DNA from 4 places in the Oceanobacter sp. 4_MG-2023 genome. Region 3 is predicted to be linked to each of the others. Evidence: predicted binding sites of a transcription regulator. Region 3 holds the regulator's gene; each other region holds the start of a gene.

Region 1 (4,377 bases), on a different contig from region 3:
TACGACAGGCTCTCTTCTGCTACCGCGCTGTAGCCGCGCACCATGTCGGGACGGGGACGGTTGGCTTTGCGTTTTTCTTCCATGGGCAGGTCGAAGAAGCGGCTGGTCAGTTTGCTGACCCGCTCGATCAGCTCTGCAGGGATCTGGTGTTGGGTAATGACCAGGAAACCAATATCCCGGCAAGCCTGATTCACGGCCTTGGCCACGCTGGCCTTGCCTTCGGCCGTGCCATCAAAATAAGGGCCAAGATCGATGATAGGAACATATTGAAGCGTCATACGATTGCATCCTCCGACTGAAATTCAGGTACTGATTTGATCAGTTACCTGATCTGAAGAATCCGCAGGCGATACCAATCGCCCACCGTTTCCGAACAAAGAAACAAAAGCAGCAACTATGCCAATAAGAAATTTATGTTAGATAACAATGATTTATGTCTTTTTTGATACTTAGTTTTTATCAAATGGTCTGAATTAGAGCACTCGGTTTGTGCGGGAGGCCCGAAAACAGGGCGAGATAATCGTGACTTTGGCAGGAGTTCAGAAGATCGGGATAAATAACCATTTAAAAATAAAGGTTAATGGGTAAAAAACAGCCAGTGGGAATAATAGAAAGGCATTGTGACACCGGTATTATGGGCATGGATGCCTTGGAATTGGCAGCACAAACGGCCATGAAAATAACCAGCAAGACACAGTTGCCACTTTGATCCATGTCATTGATTTATAAAAAGTTATCTATTAAGCAATAAGGAAAAACAGCCAAGGCAGGAGCGCAGTGACAGCATGCTGTCTGACCCATACGGGTTTTGGGTCAGACTCTGCACCGTGATTGGACAGGGCAAGGATAAAAGGAGACAGCGGGATCTTGGCTGGTCTCAGGGGCGTGGACAGATCCCTTGCAGCACCAGCATTTTGAGATTGGCGAGGGTTTCCGCAAAAAAGTCGGGATCATCCAGGGTGTGACCCGCCACGGCTTCTACCTGTACGCGGAAGTCGGCGTAATGCTGTGTGGTTGCCCACAGGGAAAAAATCAGATGATGCGGTTCTATCGGGGCCAGTTTGCCCGCTTCTATCCAGGCATTAATCACCGCGACCCGGGATTCGACGGTGTCCCGCAGGGAAGAGCTCAGCTCATTCAGCAATAGAGGGGCACCTTGAATCATTTCCAGACAAAACAGGCGGGACTCTGCCGGATGATCCCGTGACAGCTCCAGCTTGACCTGAAGATAGGCGCCAATGGCTTCCACCGGGTCCTGTTCGATGTGGAACTCCTGCAAGGGCCGCAACCAGATATCCATCAACTGACGCAATACATTCAGGTACAGGTCTTCTTTGGAGGCGAAGTAATACAGTAGGTTGGTTTTGGATACATCGGCCTGGCTGGCCACTTTATCGAGGCTGGTACCGTGCAGGCCATAGCGTGAAAACACATCCAGGGCAGCGTCCATAATAGCGGCTCGTTTGGTTTCCATCAGGCGTTTGCGCCTGCTCAAGGTTGCTTCACTCGGGACCCGGCTACGGGCTTTCGGCTTCTTTGCGGGCGTTGCCGTCCGCTGTATCTGCTTGTTCACTCTGCTTACCGTTTGTTCCTTGGTTGCCGCATTCTACCCCATTGTGCTGCCTGCAGCTCAAGCGCTTGATTTGTGCCCCAATTCGGACCGGAGCGCACAAACCAAGTGCTCTAAATCAGACTATTTGGTCTGAACTAAAACACAAAAAATAACTAAGTAATTGATATATATCAACAATATCAAAATGGCACACTTGATGCTTTGGTCTTATTACAGCCAAGCCGCAAAGCAACATAACAGGCGCCAAGGCAAATCTATTACCAAACCCTGAGGGCAGAGCAATGAATGTAGGCATCTTCATACCTATCGGCAACAACGGTTGGCTGATCTCCAAGAACGCTCCGCAGTACATGCCAACGTTTGACCTGAACAAGACCATCGTCCAGCGCGCCGAGCATTATGGCTTTGAATTTGCTCTGTCGATGATCAAGTTGCGCGGCTTCGGTGGCGAGACCGAATTCTGGGAACACAACATGGAATCGTTCACGCTGATGGCCGGTCTGGCTGCCGTCACCGACAAGATCCAGCTGTTTGCTACCGCCGCAACCCTGACCATTCCGCCAGCCATTGTGGCACGTATGGCCTCAACGATTGATTCCATTTCCCACGGCCGCTTTGGCGTTAACCTAGTTACTGGCTGGCAGAAGCCGGAGTACTCGCAAATGGGGTTGTGGCCTGGTGATGAGTTCTTCGCCAATCGTTACGACTACCTCAGTGAATACGCCACGGTATTGCGCGACCTGTGGACAACCGGCACGTGCGATATGAAAGGCGAGTACTTCCAGATGGACGACTGCCGCGTCAGCCCCAAACCCCAGGCCGACATGAAAATTATCTGCGCTGGCCAGAGTGAAGCGGGAATGGCCTTTACCGCCAAATACGCCGACTACAACTTCTGTTTTGGTAAAGGGGTCAACACGCCAAAAGCCTTTGCTCCAACGGTTGAGCGACTGGAAAAAGCCACCGCCGACAGTGGCCGGGATGTGACCTCCGTGGCGCTGTTTATGGTGATTGCTGCGGATACCGACGACGAAGCCCGCGCCCGTTGGGAATCCTATAAAGACGGTGTCGACGAAGAAGCCGTTGCCTGGCTTGGTCAGCAAGGGGCCGCCGATACCAAATCCAAAGGCGATACCAATATTCGCCAGATGGCCGACCCGACGTCTGCGGTCAATATCAACATGGGCACGCTGGTGGGTTCGTTTGCAACCGTCGCCGGCATGCTCGATGAAATTGCTGAAATCCCCGCCACCAGTGGTGTGATGCTGACGTTTGATGATTTTGTTCAGGGCATCGAAGATTTTGGCCAGAAGATTCAGCCATTAATGAAAAGCCGCAAACACGTTGTGGATATGTTGGAGAATGCGTCATGAGCAGTATTGATAATCCGGTTGTGGGTTATGCCCCCGACCAGCAAGGTGATGTCAGCATGGTGCTGCTCGCCAGCCCGGAATCGTTGGCAATCAATGTCAAAGAAACGGCGCTGATTGTGGTCGATATGCAGAACGCCTATTCCACCAAGGGCGGTTATCTCGACCTGGCCGGTTTTGATGTGTCGACCACCGGGCCGGTGATTGAATCCATCACCAAAGCCATCAAGGCCGCTCGTGCGGCGGGTGTGCAAGTGGTGTTCTTCCAGAACGGCTGGGATGCGGAATACACCGAAGCCGGCGGCCCTGGCTCGCCTAACTGGCACAAGTCCAACGCTCTGAAAGCGATCCGCAAGAACCCGGAACTGATGGGCACGTTGCTGGCCAAGGGCACCTGGGATTACGATCTGGTGGATGAACTCAAGCCTCTGCCCGGCGATCTGGTGATACCCAAACCACGTTACAGCGGCTTCTTTAATACCGCTCTCGACAGCATGTTGCGCAGCCGCGGCATCCGTAATCTGGTGTTTACCGGGATCGCCACCAATGTCTGTGTGGAATCAACCCTGCGCGACGGCTTTTTCCTCGAATACTTTGGCGTTGTACTGGCCGATGCCACCCATCAGGCCGGGCCGGACTACGTCCAGCAAGCCGCCCTGTACAACATTGAAACCTTTTTTGGCTGGGTCAGCACTGTCGATGACTTCTGCACCACCCTGGCCGCCTCTACCCCAACCCAAGGAGCAACCGCATGAGCAAGCAAACAGTCCTTCCTGCCGGTACCGGCAAACCGTTAGCACCGTACGTTCCTGGCTCCATGGCCGATGGCGTGTTGTACGTATCCGGCACCTTGCCGTTTGATAAAGACAACAACGTCGTACACGTCGGGGATGCCACTGCGCAAACCCGTCACGTGCTGGAAACCATCAAGGGTGTGGTGGAAGAAGCGGGGGGCACCATGGATGACGTCACCTTCAATATGATCATGATCCGTGACTGGAGTGACTACCCGGCGGTTAACGAAGTCTACGCATCGTACTTTCCGGGTGAAAAACCGGCGCGTTACTGCATCCAGTGTGGTCTGGTAAAACCGGATGCCCTGATCGAAATCGCCAGCATCGCGCATGTTGGCTAACCGATGAGCAATGTCATGCATATTGAAATTCATGGCCGGCAAGACGCCGATGCCCCGACGCTGGTTTTCAGCTCGGGGCTAGGTGGCGCTGCCCATTTTTGGGCACCGCAGCTGAGCAGCCTGGGCAAAGACTTCCGCATTGTCCTCTATGATCAACTCGGCACCGGGCATAGCCCGGCCGAATTGCCTGAAGGTTACGCAATTGGCGATATGGCCAATGAGCTGCAACGCCTGTTAGCCGAGTATCACATTGGCGACTACCATCTGGTGGGGCATGCGCTGGGCGGTTTGGTTGGTCT
Region 2 (4,377 bases), on a different contig from region 3:
TCCAACAGGATACGGGAAGACCAGGCATCACCACCGATGTTGTAATCGCCGATAATGGCAACGTCGTATGGTGTGGTTTCAAAACTGTTGTCTTCGTCACGGGCACCCAGTGCCCAGTCACGGACGGCATCGTTGGCAATGTGGTGACCCAGGGACTGGGAAACGCCACGGAATCCTTCACAACGAACCGGTACAACTGTCTTGCCGTGCTCGGCGGTTTTCTTTTTGGAGACCGCTTCAATATCGTCACCGATCAGACCGATCGGGCACTCGGATTGAATGGAAATCCCTTTGTTCAGCGGGAACAGGGTTTCGATTTCATCGATCAGCTTGGACAGTTTTTTGTCACCACCGAAGACGATGTCTTTTTCCTGAAAATCCGAGGTAAAGTTCATGGTCACAAAGGTGTTCACCCCTGTGGTACCGATGTAGTAGTTACGACGTCCTGCACGGCTGTATTGACCACAACCAACCGGGCCGTGAGAGATATGGATCATGTCCTTGATAGGACCCCATACCACACCCTTGGAACCAGCATAGGCACAACCACGAATGGTCATTACACCGGGCAAGGATTTTTTGTTGGACGTAATACATTTCTTGGATTGTTCGAGTTCAGGGTCGTTTGGAGTCAAGTGCTTGGCGCGGTCTTTTTTGGCTTTTTCTGGATAGACCTCAAGCACTTCCTGAATCAACGATTCTACTTCATCGCGGGACATGGCCATGGTGAGCCTCCTTCAAGTTAATAACGGGTAACAGACCGGGTTGCGCAAGTGAGGGGGTACCTGCGCAACACGGGTTCCGATAGGACCAATCTGTCCTATCCCGAGCATGGGCAGCCAACTCAGGAGAGTCAGCTCAGCCCGACCGCTTAAGCTTCGGCAGCGAGCTCAGCAGCAGTTTTACCGACGACAGAAGCGTCTTCTTCTTCCATGATGCCGAATTCCATCAACAACTCTTCCAGCTCATCCATAGTCACAGGCTGTGGAATAACCAGTTTTTTGTTGTCGATGATTTTGTTGGCCAGGGCACGATATTCATCCGCTTGTTTAGCGGTTGGATCGTACTCAATCACAGTCATACGACGGATTTCTGCACGCTGTACTACGTTGTCACGTGGGATGAAGTGGATCATCTGAGTGCCGATTTTGGCAGCCAGTGCTTCGATCAGCTCATCTTCACGGTCAGTGTTACGAGAGTTACAGATCAGGCCAGCCAGACGAACACCGCCGGAGTTGGCATATTTCACGATGCCTTTGGAGATGTTGTTGGCTGCATACATAGCCATCATCTCGCCAGAGCATACGATGTAGATTTCTTGCGCTTTGTTTTCACGAATTGGCATGGCGAAACCACCACACACCACGTCACCCAGTACGTCATAGAAAACGAAATCCAGATCGTCTTCGTAAGCGCCTTCTTCTTCCAGGAAGTTAATGGCCGTGATAACACCGCGACCGGCACAACCAACACCTGGCTCTGGACCACCGGATTCAACGCAACGGATATCGCCGTAGCCGGCTTTCAGTACGTCTTCCAGTTCCAGATCTTCCACGGTGCCTGCTTCAGCAGCCATTTCCATAATGGTGTTCTGAGCTTTGGAGTGAAGGATCAAACGAGTGGAGTCTGCTTTTGGATCGCAGCCAACAATCATTACTTTTTTGCCAGCTTCTGCCAGAGCAGCCACCAGATTCTGAGTGGTAGTGGACTTACCGATACCGCCTTTGCCATAAATGGCGCATTGACGCATAGCCATAGTCTGTATCTCCTGTAAATTTCCGAGCGAGGACCTTTACCCTTAAGGGTTCGGGGAGGCAGGCAACCGTGCTTCGTTGGCACTACTGATAACAAATCAGTCGCTTCCGGCATTTACCGAAAGCCTGTGCTGCCTGTTCACCAGTCCAATACTGCAGACCTCATGCCATTCCGAATAAAATATATAAGTCATTGTTTTTTAAGTTATTTTTATTTTTGTTAAGGATTTATTATCAGTATGTATCACGACAACAACAGTGACGATGTACTACACCCAACAAACAATTTGTCGGGTTTTGACGATTCTATTGATGTCAGATTATTGTCATATATCGATCGCCATATCCGGGGATAAAAAGTCTATATAAGTAGCTATATCTGAATGTCGTCTTTACGCCAAAAAACAGCCGTACGGTTGCTTTGCTACACAAAAAAACAAGGCCGGGAGGAGAGAAATTCAGCGGCCACAGGGCGCAGACAGCCGATCTGGCGGAGCAGACTGGCCCGCCATCAATCTGGCCTGAATATTGAAGCAGTCACGGTAACGCTCAAGCGATTTATCCAATATGACGACAGAGAGGAATCCCACATGGCAAGCTCGGAGCTTCTGCAAACACTGACCAACGGTCTGCGTACAGGGCAGATCATTCCGTACCTGGGTGCGGAAACATTAAACGGTGTCGTAGAAACCACCACTGGCGAAGCGATTCCTGCCGACAGTGACAGTCTGATACTGGCAATGAATGGCGGCAAACCCATGGCCCCGCGACTGATGTATGAATTCCCCCGTGCGGCGATGAACCTGGAAAACAAAAAGGGCCGCAAATTTATCGAGCGCTTTCTGACCACCCAGTATGGCGAACGCCAATGGACCCAGTCCCCCTTCCACCAGTGGCTGGCGGATATGGAACTGCCTTACATTGTTGATATCAATCGCGACACCCAGCTGCAGAATGCCTATCAGGGCCGCCCCCATACCCTGATCGTAGGTATCTCTCGTATCGCTGGCACCGACTATCGTTTCCGGATTTTCCAGTCCGATGGCAGTGACTACAGCGAAATAGACCAAGACAGCGTCGACAGCCAATTGCCGATCCTGTTCAAGCCCATGGGTACTCCGGTCCCCGAGCCTTGTTATATCGCTTCTGACGCCGACTATGTTGACTACATCACTGAACTGATGGGAGGTTTCGCCATTCCTGGTTTCCTCAAACAATACCGTCAGGGCAAACAATACCTGTTTGCTGGTATGCGGATGCAACGGGACACCGAACGCATGGTGTTGAGCGACATTATGTACAGCGCTGGCGAACCGGCGGGCTGGGTCTTGATGCCCGAACCCAATGATAAAGAACGTCGCTTCTGCGACAAAAAGAACCTGGTGATTGTTGAAGCCGATTTCAGTGAACTGATGGCCGAAGCACAAGCACTGACGGCTTGATACCTTGTTGATAGCTTGATACCTGTTGCCCTTATTGGACCCGTACCAATGGGCTTCAGCCCTCTCAGCCTAATCGTGGTGGGTGAGAGGGCTGATATTGACTCCTCATTTCTGTTCTCACCATCCTCTCTGTTGTCGTATTACTGACCCGGCCCCGGGCCTTCTCCCCCATACAGTCTTCCGTGCTTCTGCCCTGGATAACACACCATAAGACCTTTCAGCACGCCCCTCTTGCCTTATCCAACTTGCCTTGTTTTGTCATACAAAAAGACTATACCTTGACATAGTGGGTAATCCTGTTCAAAAACAGCTTGGAGCCTTGCCGTTGACAGGTATAACTACATAAGCAAACACTTGAAGCGGTCATCAGGAAAGCGGATGCTAATAACAAGGCAAACGCTGGCAGCGGATGTCCAGCTCATCAAACCAGCCTCTTTGCGCGATCATTGTAAGTAACCCGACATCCCTTGGAGCACCTGTCTTCCATCAGGGCTCAGGGACAAGGAATCAAGGCCCGGACGCCTTACCGGCCGGTGCCAGCACCTCGGCAAAAGGATAACCATATGCTCAAGAGCTACGATGATGCACCATTAACAACCGACCTCTCTCGTAAAACCCTGGCCCTGGTTCTGGCCGGTGGTGAAGGCAGCCGATTAAAACAGCTCACTCGCTGGCGGGCCAAACCGGCGGTTCCTTTTGGTGGCAAATACCGCATTATCGATTTTGTATTGTCGAACTGTGTTAACTCAGGTATTCGCAAAATCAGTGTGGTTACCCAGTACAAATCCCACTCGCTGATTCGTCACGTCCAGCGGGCCTGGTCTTTCATGCGTTATGAAGTGGGTGAGTTTGTTGAACTGATGCCCGCCCAGCAACGTATCGATAAAGGCTGGTACAAAGGTACCGCCGATGCCATTTATCAGAATCTCGACATCCTGCGCCATCACACCCCCAACTATGTGCTGATACTTGGTGGTGACCATATTTATTCCATGGACTATACCCGCATGTTGGCCGCCCACCAGCAATCCGGTGCCGATGTCACGGTCGGTTGTGTCGAAGTTCCCCTTGAAGAAGCCTCCGACTTCGGGGTGATGTCGATCGACGAAAACATGAAAGTCACCCGTTTCAGCGAAAAGCCCGCCAACCCGGAATGTATTCCCGGCAAACCAGAATCAGCG
Region 3 (4,377 bases):
CCACCGCTTCAACCTCTGAACCTGTCATCATTCGTCATGGCAATAACATCACCCATGCAACTGGTATGACGCTGGATATCAAGCGCCAACATCTCGACCTTCAAGCACACGTGAGTACCCGGTATGTACAATAAACTGACCGCCCTGCTGTTTTTTGGCAGTGTCTTGGCGACCACGGTCGAGGCTTTGCCTGAAGACTGGCAACAAGAAATGATCATCGAATCCGACCGCGCCGAACTCGATCGCAAGACCGGTATGGTCGTCTACGAAGGCGATGTCGTACTGAAGCAAGGCACACTGACCATCGAGTCCGATCGTCTGACACTGATACTGGATGGCAAGGCGCTCAAGCAAGCGATTGCCGAAGGTCAACCGGCTCGCTACCAGCAACAGGTCAGCAGCGACAAACCGATCACCAGAGCGACGGCCAAACGTATTGATTTTTACGCCGACCGCAAGGAAATTGCCTTCAAGGGAGACGCCGCCTTGCGTCAGGAAAACAACCTATTCAGTGGCGAATTGATCCGTTATGACATTGAACAGGAAACCGTCTCAGCCAGTGGCTCAGAAACATCCGGCAGTGGCACTGGCGGCGCTGACGACAACCAGCGTATTCAAGTGATTATCCAACCCCAGCCCAACACGGACGTACAACCATGAAAACGCTCAAGGCTGAACATCTAGCCAAAAGCTATAACGGCCGCGAAGTCGTCAAGGACGTTTCCCTGGCGGTCAGCAGCGGACAGATTGTCGGCTTGCTGGGCCCTAACGGCGCAGGTAAAACCACTTGTTTCTATATGATTGTCAACTTGGTACAGGCCGACAAGGGGCGTGTCAGTATCGATGACGACGATATCAGCCATCTGCCCATGCACGGCCGCGCCCAGAAAGGCATTGGCTACTTGCCACAAGAAGCGTCGATCTTCCGCAAACTCAGCGTCGAAGACAATATCATGGCCATCATGGAAACCCGGTCAGACCTGAACAAACCCCAACGTCAGCAACAGCTGGAACAGCTACTGGATGAATTTCACATTCAGCACATTCGTACCAGCCTCGGCATGGCCCTGTCTGGTGGCGAACGACGACGGGTCGAAATAGCCCGCGCCCTGGCCGCCGAACCCTCCTTTATTTTGCTGGATGAACCCTTTGCCGGTGTTGATCCGATCTCGGTCGCTGACATTATGGATATCATTCGTCAACTCAAGGCACGTGGCATCGGCGTACTGATTACTGACCACAACGTCCGCGAAACTCTCGCAATTTGTGAAAAAGCCTATATCGTAGGCGGTGGACACATAATTGCCGAAGGCAGCGCTGATGATGTACTCGCCAACGAACAGGTTCGGGCTATCTACCTTGGTCATGACTTCCATCTTTGAATCTTATCGGCTTGCAGGGCTATGATGCCCAGCGCTGTTTCATTCGCCACCATGAAAAGCATTCCCTGTCTCACAGGCTGGCGTATAATGCACAGACCATGCCGACAACCGATGAATAATAACGCTGTATGAAAGCATCGCTTCAGTTAAAAATGGGTCAGCAGCTGACCATGACCCCTCAGCTGCAACAGGCAATTCGACTGCTGCAATTGTCTACCCTCGATCTGCAACAGGAAATCCAGGAAGCCCTGGACTCCAACCCCATGCTGGAATTCGAAGAGTCCGAGCACGACGACTTTCCGGATGCACAGCAAACCAATGCAGATCAGGAAAGGGAAGTCACCGCAACAGCGGCCACGACCGATGCCGACACCCAGGAACTGGGTGAGCAATGGTCTGATGACAAGATGCCAGATGATCTGCCAGTCGATAGCAACTGGGATGATACGTTCCAGACCACGGCCGGGGTTTCCTCAGGCTCTGGCCCGGTTGGCGATGACGACTTTGATTATGACTCCCGTCATGCCACCACAGACGACCTGCAAGATCATCTTGAATGGCAGCTGAACCTGACTCCCATGAGTGACACCGATCGCGAGATCGCCACCATGCTGATCGACGGGGTTGATGACGATGGCTATCTGCACACCACCATCGACGACATACTCGGTTCAATTGACCCGGAACTGGGTGTTGAAGAAGATGAAATCCAGGCCGTCCTCAAACGCTTGCAACAGTTTGACCCCGCCGGTGTTTTTGCCCGCGACCTGCGTGAATGCCTGATTCTTCAGCTCAACCAGCTACCTGCCGAAACACCCTGGCTGGCAGAAGCCAAATTGGTGATCGGCGACTACATCGCCCTGCTGGGCAGTAAAGATTACCCCACCCTGATGCGCAAAACCCGGCTCAAGGAAGAAGACCTCAAAGCCGTCCTGCGTCTGGTTAAAGAACTCAACCCCAAGCCGGGCGCTGATATCAGCTCCGAGCAGTCAGAATACGTCGTACCGGACGTGATTGTTCGTAATATCCGTGATGAATGGCGTGTTGAGCTTAACCCGGATATCGCCCCCAAGCTGCGCGTCAACTCCGACTACGCCTCACTGGTGCGACGTTCCGACAGCAGTGCCGACAACGCCTTCCTCAAAGACCATTTGCAAGAAGCGCGCTGGTTTATCAAAAGCCTGCAAAGCCGCAACGAAACCCTGCTGAAAGTCGCCACCAAAATTGTCGAGTACCAAATCGACTTCTTTGAACAGGGTGAAGAAGCCATGAAACCTCTGGTATTGCATGATATTGCCGATGCCGTTGGTATGCATGAATCAACCATTTCACGGGTCACTACGCAAAAATTCATGCACACTCCTCGTGGTATTTTCGAGCTGAAGTATTTCTTCTCCAGCCACGTCAGTACTGACGCCGGTGGCGAATGTTCATCCACCGCCATTCGCGCCATGATCAAAAAACTGATCAGCGAAGAAAATCCGCGTAAACCCCTGAGTGATAACAAAATTGCCATTGTGCTGGGCGACAAGGGCATTCAGGTTGCACGCCGCACGGTGGCCAAATACCGTGAAGCCATGATGATTCCGCCTTCCAATGAGCGGAAACAATTGATCTGATCGATAGCGTCGATCTCTGTTCGATACAAGCGAGCGATAAGGAGCCGTTTATGAGCATCAATATCAGTGGACACCATGTTGAAGTGACCGAAGCCATGGAAGCATACGTCAAGGAAAAACTGGTTCGTCTTGAGCGTCATGTCGACCCGATTACTTCTGGCCAGATCACACTGACCCTGGAAAAAGGCCGACAACAGGCAGAAGCCACCCTGCATGCCAGTGGTGCTGACTTTCACGCCACCTCAACTCACGACGATATGTATGCCGCCATTGATCTGCTGGCCGACAAACTGGACCGTCAACTCCTGAAACACAAAGAAAAACTGATTGCCCGACAGCACGGGCAAGGTTGACCTATGAGCATTGCGATTGCCGATATTCTACTGCCAGAATGCACCCGTACCGACGTCGCCATTACCAGCAAAAAAAAATTGCTGGAGTTTCTTGCCGGACTGATTGCCGAAAAAGTTGACGGCAGCAGTTCGGACGAAGTGTTTGAACGCCTGCTTGGACGTGAACGTCTGGGCAGTACTGGCATTGGTGAAGGCATCGCAATCCCCCATTGTCGTTTACGGCAATGCGAACAAGCCGTCGGCGTGTTACTTCACTTGCAAGAGGCCATCGATTTTGATGCCATTGACCATCAACCGGTTGACCTCGTATTTGCTTTATTAGTCCCTGAAGAAGCAACGGACGATCATCTGCAAATTCTCGCCACACTGGCGCAAAATTTCAGTCAGAATGATTACCGTCAGCAATTGCGTAGTGCCAGCAGCGATCAGGAACTGTACCAACGAGCGTTGGCCAACCACTAACCAGACCAATACGGAGACCGCATCATGCGCCTGGTTGTGATCAGTGGCCGCTCTGGCTCAGGCAAGTCCAGCGCTTTGGCCGTGCTCGAAGATCTCGGTTTTTATTGCATCGACAACCTGCCGGTTGATCTGTTGCCCGCACTGGCGGATTTACCCTACAGCGCCGAAAAACGCGCCAATGTCGCTGTCAGTGTCGATGTGCGTAATTTGCCCGACGCCATGGAACAGCTGACCCAGGTACTGACCTGCTTACCCGGACAGTATCGCCAGGTCGATATTGTATTTCTGGATGCCACCGAAGAAGTCCTGCTACAACGCTTCAGCTCCACCCGTCGCAAACACCCCCTCACCAATGACAATATCTCATTGGCAGAAGCCATCGAGCGCGAAACCGAATTGCTCGAACCTGTTGCCAACCTGGCTGACTTGACGCTGGATACCACCCGCATGTCAGTCCATGAGCTGCGCAGCCTGATCAAGATGCGAGTAGCCGAGAAAGTCACCCCGGATATGGCCATTCTGTTCCAGTCCTTTGGCTTCAAGCAGGGGATTCCTCTGGAT
Region 4 (4,377 bases), on a different contig from region 3:
AACATGACTGATTTCAATCAATGGCTGTGCGCCATGCCAAAAGCAGAACTCCATTTGCACATCGACGGTAGCCTGCAGGCCAGCCGCCTGCTGCAGTTAGCCGCCAAAAACGGAGTGGCGATTCCTTACGACAGCGTGGCGTCGGTCGAGGCTGCTTATAACTTTCAGGATCTGCAAAGCTTTCTGGATTTGTATTACCTCGGCGCTTCGGTTCTGCGTGATGAGGAAGACTTTTACCACCTGATGAAGGACTACCTGGATAAGTGCCGTGAGCAGCATATTGTTCATACCGAGATCATGGTAGAGCCTCAGACCTACCTGCCTTATGGCGTGGCGGTTGAAACCGTATTAAACGGCTTTCGGGCAGCGATTCAGGATGCCAAGGCAGAGTGGGGCCAGTCGGCGCTGATGATTCTGAGCCTGCTGCGCCATCTGAGTGAAGAGGAAGGCCTGGCCATGCTGGAAAGCGTAAAGCCGTATCGCGATGATTTTGTCGCCATCGGCCTGGCCAGTGCCGAGCAAGGCAATCCACCGGAAAAATTTGCTCGCCTGTATCAGGCCGCCAAAGATCAAGGCTATCAGCTGATTGCCCATGCCGGAGAAGAAGGGCCGCCGGAATATATCTGGGGAGCGCTGGATATACTGAATGTGGATCGTGTGGATCATGGTGTGCGCAGTGTGGAAGACGCTGCCCTGGTACAACGCTTGGTTGACGAGCAGGTGCCGCTGACAGTATGCCCATTATCTAACGTGCGTTTGAGGGTGTTCGACACCATGGCTGACCACAATATTCTGGCCATGCTGGAGCAGGGCCTGTGTGTGACGGTAAATTCGGATGATCCCACGTATTTTGGTGGCTTTATCAATGAAAATTTCACCGCACTGGCCGACGACCTGGGTATGACCAAGGCGCAAGCCGTGCAACTGGCGGCGAACAGCTTCCGGGCCAGCTTCCTGAGTGATACCGACAAACAGGCATTTGAGCAGCAGTTGCAGCAGTACGCCGCTGGCTAATGCAGCAACAAGGCGGGCGGTGGTTTAGCCGTCCCAGCCTTCGTCATCCATATCATCAAAGCGGCTATCGGTTTTGTTCTGGGATTTGTCTTTGATGATCTTGGCCAGCCAGAACTCTGGCGTGCCGTTTAACTGCTGCTGGATGTCGGCAATCAGATCTTCCACATCCGGCCCACCACTGACCTTGATCGGGTTGATTCCCAGCGCGATCAGTTGTCGGGAGGCTGATCCGCCAATCGAACCACAGTAAACAACGTCGGCTCCGACCAACCAGGACAGCTTGGGCTTCAATTTGTCTTCGTTACCATCTTTCTTTTCGTAGCCAAAGGATTGGCTGGCCAGCAGTTCGGCCGAGTCCGCGTTTACCGCAAACAGATAAAACGCCTGGGCCGAGCCAAAGTGTTGATCAACCATATCGCCATCCATCGAGGCGAAGGCAACCAGTATGGATTGGGGGTCCGCTGGTACGTCGGCGACACAGGCGACACTTGTCAATTCGTTCATACTCTCTCCGCTGCTGAAGGCTCAATCATACTGGGGCTCTGCTGACAGAAGCTGCAAGCAGCAGGCCATAAGGCGGAGCGGCAGAGGAATATTTATTCTAATAAAATCAAAAGGTTATGATTTAAAGAACGAGCATTGAGGCGGTGATGTATGGCAGCGGACAGGCTTTTGTCGGCTTTGCGACAAAAGCCTGTCCGCCAGGCAGCTCACGAAAACGACTCAGGCAAGAGCGGTGTTGTGCTCCAGAGCGGCCTGGAGTTCCGGTTTGATCTGGCTGATCCAGCCTCGCATGCGTTGTTCGGTTTCCAGCCCCTGATTTTTATTGTCGAGGGCGAGGCCGACAAAACGGTCATCGATGACGGCTCTGGAATGCGAATAAAGGTAGCCATCGGTACTCCAGCTACCAATGATGTTGGCACCCAGGCCCTTGAACAGGCTGTATAACTCAAACATGGCATCGCAATAACGATCGCCGTATTTGACCTGGTTACCCAACCCATAAATCGCGACCGTTTTACCGCTGAAATCGGCCCCTTCCAGTTGTGGCAAAAAATCCAGCCAGCTGCCACTGCGGATATTGGTGGCGGTGCCAGGCAATTGCCCTTCAGCATAAGTCGCTGTGCCGATAATCAGGGCTGGATATTGCAGCAGGTCGTCGAGGCTGGCCCGGTTGATGTTCAACGGCTTGGCCGCGAGTTCATCGCCCAGTAATTTGGCCATTTTTTTCCCGATCAGGCGGGTTGTACCGGTGTCCGTACCAAAAAAGATGCCTACTTGATTCATAGCTGAATGCCTCTGCTGGATGCGTGGATGACATGGCACCTGCAAGATAAAAACCAGAACAAGGATAACCACCGATTGTGCCTGCAGGGCTGGCAGGCTGTGGCCTGGCGCTGTCGCGACCGGCATGCTGGTGAACTCGGAGCAGGCCAGTCATGTACGCTAGCCGACCCGAATATGTATTGAATATAACAATGTCGCAGTTCAGTAACCCGGGCATGTATCCATGGGCACGGGTGGCAGGTGTGCGGATGGCAGGTGTGCGGATGGCAGGTGTGCGGATGGCAGGTGTGCGGATGGCAGGTGCAGATTGCGTTATTTCAACAAAGGAAGGTTTATAAACAGAAAACGTCTGGTTGTTACTCCAGAGTTCAAACGCAGAGTGTATCCTTGCTGAGGGATCAAAGGGGATACCATTACCGAAGCCTGCCCAGCGGCAGGCGTTAACTGTTTTCCCTGCTAACCATAACCATAACCATAACCATAACCATAACCATAACCATAACCATAACCATGGAAGGAGTGCTGATGACGAATTATTCGGGTTCGTGCCTGTGTGGCGCTGTGAGTTTTACCATAACCGGTGAGTTTGATCGTTTTTATTTGTGTCATTGCCAGCACTGCCAAAAAGACACAGGGTCGGCTTATGCGGCCAATCTGTTTTCTTATACCGCTGAATTGGTCTGGCAGTCGGGAGCCGAGGCTGTGACCTCTTTTACGCTTCCCGGCACTCGCCATAACAAGAGTTTTTGTCAGCGTTGTGGTTCCGCATTACCCTGCACTCAGAGCGCAGGTTTGCTTGTTGTTCCAGCAGGGTGTCTGGACACGGACATCACCATGTTACCAACCGCGCATCTCTTTTTATCCAGCAAAGCGACCTGGGAAGAGGGCTTGGAGGAGGTGGCGAAGTTCGATGGGCTGCCCGATTGAACTAACGAGCCGCCGTGAGGGCGCAGCGGCTCGTTGTTATGACGCTGGGAACCAGGCTCTCAGTCATCGATCCGGCTTTGTGGTGCTTCCATAACGGGTGAGCCCCACAAGTCGTATTCATCGGCGTGTTCGATTTCCACGTCGATGATATCGCCGGGTTCGCACTCATGGAATTCGTTCAGGTACACCATGCCGTCGATATTGGGGGCGTCGCCCATGGTGCGGCCAACGGCCCCTTCGTCGTCGATCTCATCAATAACAACCGGCATTCGCTGACCAATCTTGCGGGCCAGCTTGCGGGTGCTGATAACTTGCTGGGTTTGCATAAAACGGTCGAAGCGTTGTTGCTGGATTTCGGGGTCAACGTGGTCGGGCAGGTCGTTGGCTTTGGCGCCATCAACCGGGCTGTATTTGAAGCAACCGACGCGGTCGAGTTCGGCTTCTTCGAGCCAGTCGAGCAGCAGCTGGAAGTCTTCTTCAGTTTCACCGGGAAAACCCACCACAAAGGTGGAGCGGATCACCAGTTCAGGGACAATCGAACGCCATTTTTTGATCCGTTCCAGGGTGTTCTCAGCGTGAGCCGGCCGTTTCATCAGTTTCAGAATACGTGGGCTGGCGTGCTGGAACGGAATATCCAGGTACGGCAGGATTTTGCCTTCGGCCATCAGCGGCAGTACGTCATCAACGCTGGGGTAGGGGTAAACATAGTGCAGGCGTACCCAGGCACCGAGATTGCCGAGTTCGTTACACAGATCGAACAGTCGGGTTTTAACCGGTTTGCCGTTCCAGAAATCGGTGCGGTATTTACGGTCAACGCCATAAGCGGAGGTGTCTTGTGAGATCACCAGGATTTCACGGGTACCGGCTTCGACCAGGCGTTTGGCTTCGTCCAGTACGTCTCCAATCGGGCGGGAGACGTGTTTGCCGCGCATGTCGGGAATAATGCAGAAAGTACAGCTGTGGTTGCAGCCTTCGGATATTTTCAGGTACGAGTAGTGACGCGGGGTCAGCTTGACGCCTTGCGGTGGCAGCAGGTCGGTAAAGGGGTCGTGTTCCTTGCTGACCGGTGGCACCCACTCGTGGACGGCGGTCATGACTTCTTCGTAGGCCTGGGGGCCGGTGATGGCGAGAATATTCGGGTTTTGTTCG

The links. The regulator sigma-54, encoded in region 3, starts transcription at its own class of promoters, with help from an activator protein. The targets are predictions, from matches to a motif close to TGGCACNNNNNTTGCTNT.
Region 1: rutA (pyrimidine utilization protein A) is a predicted target of sigma-54. The motif match lies at 1,759-1,776, and genes of this name have one in related genera.
Region 2: nifH (nitrogenase iron protein) is a predicted target of sigma-54. The motif match lies at 1,907-1,924, and genes of this name have one in related genera.
Region 4: Q8W24_RS01760 (NifB/NifX family molybdenum-iron cluster-binding protein) is a predicted target of sigma-54. The motif match lies at 1,569-1,586, and genes of this name have one in related genera.

Annotation. Positions count from the first base shown of each region.
Region 1 covers NZ_JAUYVV010000008.1:59,665-64,041, forward strand. Annotated here, with positions in the region: gene Q8W24_RS07810 (isopenicillin N synthase family oxygenase) at 1-278, opposite strand, end outside; gene rutR (HTH-type transcriptional regulator RutR) at 878-1,573, opposite strand; gene rutA (pyrimidine utilization protein A) at 1,855-2,946, shown strand; gene rutB (pyrimidine utilization protein B) at 2,943-3,698, shown strand; gene rutC (pyrimidine utilization protein C) at 3,695-4,078, shown strand; gene rutD (pyrimidine utilization protein D) at 4,094-4,377, shown strand, end outside.
Region 2 covers NZ_JAUYVV010000006.1:152,787-157,163, forward strand. Annotated here, with positions in the region: gene nifD (nitrogenase molybdenum-iron protein alpha chain) at 1-725, opposite strand, end outside; gene nifH (nitrogenase iron protein) at 872-1,756, opposite strand; gene Q8W24_RS06705 (SIR2 family protein) at 2,345-3,196, shown strand; gene glgC (glucose-1-phosphate adenylyltransferase) at 3,760-4,377, shown strand, end outside.
Region 3 covers NZ_JAUYVV010000010.1:76,543-80,919, forward strand. Annotated here, with positions in the region: gene lptC (LPS export ABC transporter periplasmic protein LptC) at 1-134, shown strand, start outside; gene lptA (lipopolysaccharide transport periplasmic protein LptA) at 124-660, shown strand; gene lptB (LPS export ABC transporter ATP-binding protein) at 657-1,382, shown strand; gene Q8W24_RS09285 (RNA polymerase factor sigma-54) at 1,511-3,001, shown strand; gene hpf (ribosome hibernation-promoting factor, HPF/YfiA family) at 3,052-3,354, shown strand; gene ptsN (PTS IIA-like nitrogen regulatory protein PtsN) at 3,358-3,816, shown strand; gene rapZ (RNase adapter RapZ) at 3,841-4,377, shown strand, end outside.
Region 4 covers NZ_JAUYVV010000002.1:15,110-19,486, forward strand. Annotated here, with positions in the region: gene Q8W24_RS01755 (adenosine deaminase) at 4-1,014, shown strand; gene Q8W24_RS01760 (NifB/NifX family molybdenum-iron cluster-binding protein) at 1,039-1,518, opposite strand; gene Q8W24_RS01765 (flavodoxin) at 1,738-2,301, opposite strand; gene Q8W24_RS01770 (GFA family protein) at 2,827-3,228, shown strand; gene rimO (30S ribosomal protein S12 methylthiotransferase RimO) at 3,288-4,377, opposite strand, start outside.